2 regions of the Suipraeoptans intestinalis genome follow, and region 1 is predicted to be linked to the other one. Evidence: riboswitches for the same ligand, from Rfam matches in the RefSeq annotation. Region 1 holds a riboswitch; the other holds the start of a gene.
The links. A riboswitch is a leader RNA that binds a small molecule or an ion and turns the genes downstream of it on or off. The one in region 1 is predicted to bind thiamine pyrophosphate.
Positions count from the first base shown of each region.

Region 2: linked by a shared signal. The riboswitch ahead of SOW26_RS02515 (energy-coupled thiamine transporter ThiT) and the one ahead of thiM (hydroxyethylthiazole kinase) in region 1 are both predicted to bind thiamine pyrophosphate.

Region 1 covers NZ_JAXFXH010000016.1:67,145-69,347, forward strand. Annotated here, with positions in the region: gene SOW26_RS05580 (DUF438 domain-containing protein) at 1-602, shown strand, start outside; TPP riboswitch at 706-813, shown strand; gene thiM (hydroxyethylthiazole kinase) at 968-1,789, shown strand; gene thiE (thiamine phosphate synthase) at 1,949-2,203, shown strand, end outside.
Region 2 covers NZ_JAXFXH010000008.1:1,238-3,440, reverse strand. Annotated here, with positions in the region: gene SOW26_RS02515 (energy-coupled thiamine transporter ThiT) at 124-804, opposite strand; TPP riboswitch at 847-950, opposite strand; gene SOW26_RS02510 (iron-containing alcohol dehydrogenase) at 1,196-2,203, shown strand, end outside.

The DNA of each region.
Region 1 (2,203 bases):
AGTGGAACACACGCCTGGATGCTGTGTTGAAGCGGGCGCAGGAAATGATCTACAAGGAGCAAAACGTGTTGTTTCCCATCTGTGCAGTAAACTTTACAGAGGAGGAATGGTACGGGATTTATCAGGATTCCAAGGATTATGCCACCTGCTTTGGCGTGGAGCACGAAACGTGGGAAGAAGCGGAAAAATACCGACCCGGGAAAATTGTGGCGTCGGAAGGTGAGATCGTAATGCCCGGCGGCCATATGACGCTTCCGCAGCTTACCGCCCTGCTGAACACCATACCGCTGGAGATCAGCTTTATTGATGCGGACAATATCAACCGTTTTTTCAACGAAGGCCCCAAAGTGTTCAAACGTCCCGGCATGGCCATTGACCGAGAAGTGTTTTCGTGCCATCCGCCTAAGATAGAACCCATGGTGCGTTCCATTCTTGAGGATTTCCGCAAGGGTGTCAGGGACAGTGTTCCGGTGTGGATGGAAAAAAACGGCAGGCTGATGCTGGTCACCTATATGGCAGTCAGAGATCGTGACCAAACCTATCTGGGGACAGTAGAGCTGGTGCAGGATATGGAATTTGCAAAAGCACATTTTCAAAAATAGAAAAGATAGGGAGGTCCTTCTAAAGGAAGAGGTTTTGTAAGCCGGAAAGCTAAACCGGAAATCGAAAACCTCTTGACGGAGAAGGCATCCTGTACTACACTGAAGAAAAAAACAGGGGAGCTTGTACTGGCAGGCTGAGAGGAAGTGATCAACTTCGACCCTTTAACCTGATGCGGATAATGCCGTCGTAGGAAGTAAAAGAAACGATTACAAGGGGCGCCCGCAGGGCGCCTTTTTTTGCTTCCCGGGAGATGGCGCCTGGTGGAACAAAATCAGGGCGTCGCCTGGAAGGCAGAAGCAAAGCACAGATAAAGGGTGGCAGGATAGTCGAATATAGAAACAGGCTTCGCAAAAGGAGGATGACGATGTTTCAGGAATGTTTAGAGGAAGTAAGGAAGAAAACCCCGTTGGTGCATAATATTACCAACTATGTAACCGTCAATGATTGTGCCAATATTTTATTGGCCTGCAAAGCCTCTCCCATTATGGCAGATGATGTGGAAGAGGTGGAGGAGATCACTGCCATCTGCAGCGGACTGAATCTGAATATCGGTACGTTGAACCAAAGAACGATACAGGCTATGAAGCTGGCAGGAAAGAAGGCAGGACAGTTGGGGCATCCGATTCTTTTGGATCCGGTGGGAGCAGGAGCCTCGGCTCTCAGAACCCGTACAGCCCGGGAGTTGCTGGAGGATCTGAAGATCTCTGCAGTTCGAGGAAACAGTTCGGAGATAAAGACGTTGGCGCTGGGAACGGGAGCGACCAGAGGCGTGGATGCAGATATCAGCGACCGGATAACGGAAGATAGCCTGGAAAAGGCGGCGGCTTTCGCCAAAGCATTTTCCAAAAAAACGGGAGCGGTGATCGCGATCACCGGAGCCATTGACATCGTGGCAGATGAAGAAAAAGCGTTTTGCATATTTAACGGGCATCCCATGATGAGCAGCATTACGGGAACCGGGTGTCAGCTTTCCGCAATGATGACCGCCTACATCTGTGCCAATCCGGACAGAAGGACAGAGGCGGCGGCAGCGGCAGTGGCAGCAATGGGAGTGTGCGGAGAAAAGGCATACGAAAGCCTGACGGTACAAGACGGAAACACAGCCTATCGGAGTCGTATCATAGATCAGGTATTTCATCTGACGGGAGAAGAACTGGAAAAACGGGCAAAATATAAGCTGCTGTAAGAAGCTGTCTTCCTAAAAGAAAACACCGGAAAATGGGAGCTACGTCAAAAGTCAAAGCGGGAAGCAAAAAACCGGTTCTGACGGGGCGAAAGTGAAAGGACAGAAGCACAAAAAAAGACAGAAAGGAACATACAGAAGCTGAAAAAGATGGGAAAAAACATGGAAATACAAGAAAAAAGAGAGTGGATCCGAAACAGGTTGCTTTTATATGGGGTGACGGATCGGGCCTGGACAGGGAAACAGACATTGCTGCAGCAGGTAGAGGCGGCATTAAAGGGAGGCGTTACCTGCATCCAGCTAAGAGAAAAAGACCTGGATCCCCAGGCGTTTTTGGAGGAAGCAAAGCAGATCAAACGGGTGTGCAGGGCATATCAGGTACCCTTTATCATAAATGATCAGGTAGAGATCGCCATT
Region 2 (2,203 bases), on a different contig from region 1:
ATCCCTGTTTGTTGCCGCACATACTTATGGCGCAACAGCCTGTTCGTCTGTTACGCCATAAAAAATTTCTTTCTTCCATTTGCCACTTTCTGACCGGCCTGACCGTTTCCCCAACGGATCGGATCACATTGCTTCCCCTTCTCCCCTTGCGATCCGGCTGACTCTCTCCAGCGCATTTTTCAGCGCCGGGATCTGCAGGACCAGAATCGTCAGAACGCCTTCTGCCAGCAGGAATCCGTAATTATAGACAAAGGGATAGACTGCCGCCAGCACCTTGGGGAAATTCTCCGGCATATAAGACATCCAGAACAGATAGCCTCCCAGTACGTGAAAGGCTCCTCTTGCGATCACGGCAACCACATAGCCTTTTAAAAGACCGTTTTTCTGTTTGAGAAACAGTCCTCCCAGGCCAAGCGCTGCAAATGCCAGCAGATAATCACAGCACACCTGGAAAAAGGAAAGCACATAAGGCTCCTGGATGAATTGCAGGATCCCATAGACAAATCCCGCCATCACTCCCACTTTGGGGCCGTACCAATATCCGATCAGCACCACAAACAGCATACTGAACAGGGTCACTCCCCCTCCGTAGGGCATGCGAAACAGCTGAATGTAGGAGGTCAGATACGCCAGAGCCAGCGCCATGCCGCAGAAGGTCAGCTGCTTTACATGCATCCTGTCCTCCTTTGCCCTGCCGCCTGCCAGGTAGCCTGCCACAAAGAAAATCACGACAGCAATGGCAATGGTGACCCCGTATCCCGCCGTCGTCAGGCCTCCATCCTTCGTTACCATAAATGAAAACATAAAAAATCCCCCTTTTCCTTTGGGGGCTGCCATGCTTAAGAATCCTTCTCATCTCAGCTTCCTTACGCCGGTATTATCCGGTTCAAGTCTTGAGGGTTAGTCGTCCCTGGACAACATTCTCAGCAAAAGCACCCCTAGCTTTTTCTTTCCCCTCCATTATAAGAAAGCCTTCTGTTTTTGTCAAATCCACTCTTTCATTGCATCCAACATGAAATCCAACATCTTCTTTTTGCAGATTTCCTTTCACTTTTACAAACGGTTTCCGATTTTCGATTGTATGGAACTTCGTATACCCTCCTCCCCCGGAAGTTGCGGGCTTCTATTGAAAAAGCCTTTTTTCTGGATTACAATAAGTAGCATAACCATTCAGATGTACAAAAAGGAGGATCCTATGGAAAATTTTACTTATAACACACCTACCCTGGTCCGCTTTGGAAGAGATGCCGAATCTGAAACAGGCGATCTTGTCCTTCAGCAACACTGTAAAAAAGTGCTGATCCATTACGGCGGGAACAGTGCAGTTCGTTCCGGTCTTTTGGCAAAGGTAGAGGCTTCCCTGACGGAAAAAGGGATCGAGCATCTGTCTCTTGGAGGTGTCGTTCCCAATCCTCGCCTTTCCAAGGTACAGGAAGGGATTGATCTTTGCCGAAAAGAGGGGGTTGATTTTATTCTTGCCGTGGGCGGCGGAAGTGTGATCGATTCTGCCAAAGCCATTGCGCTTGGCGTTCCTTATGCAGGAAACGTGTGGGATTTTTATTCCGGTCAGGAGACTGCAAAGACCTGCCTCCCTGTGGGCGCTGTATTGACCATCGCTGCTGCCGGCAGTGAGATGAGCAACTCTTCCGTTATCACCAAGGAGGAGGGCGATCTGAAAAGAGGCTACCGCACCGAGCTTTGCCGCTGTCGGTTTGCTGTCATGAATCCGCAGCTTACCTGCACCCTGCCGGACTATCAGACTCAGAGCGGTTGTGTGGATATCCTGATGCACACCATGGAGCGGTTCTTCGGAGGCGTTCCCACCATGGCGCTGACAGACAGGATCGCGGTTGCTTTGCTGCAGACCGTCATGAAATGTGCAAAGATCCTGAAGCAGGAGCCGGACAATTATGAAGCGCGAGCAGAGGTGATGTGGGCCGGCAGCCTTTCCCACAACGGACTGACCGGCTGCGGAAGTGACGGCGGCGACTGGTCCTCCCATCAGCTGGAGCATGAACTAGGCGGTATGTTTGACGTCGCTCACGGAGCCGGTCTGGCCGCAGTCTGGGGAAGCTGGGCAAGATACGTCCTTCCTTCCGATCCTCAGCGTTTTGCAGCTTTCGCCACGCAGGTTTTTGGCATCGCACCCTCTGGTACTCCTACGGAAACGGCACTGGCCGGAATCGAGGCAATGGAGACCTTT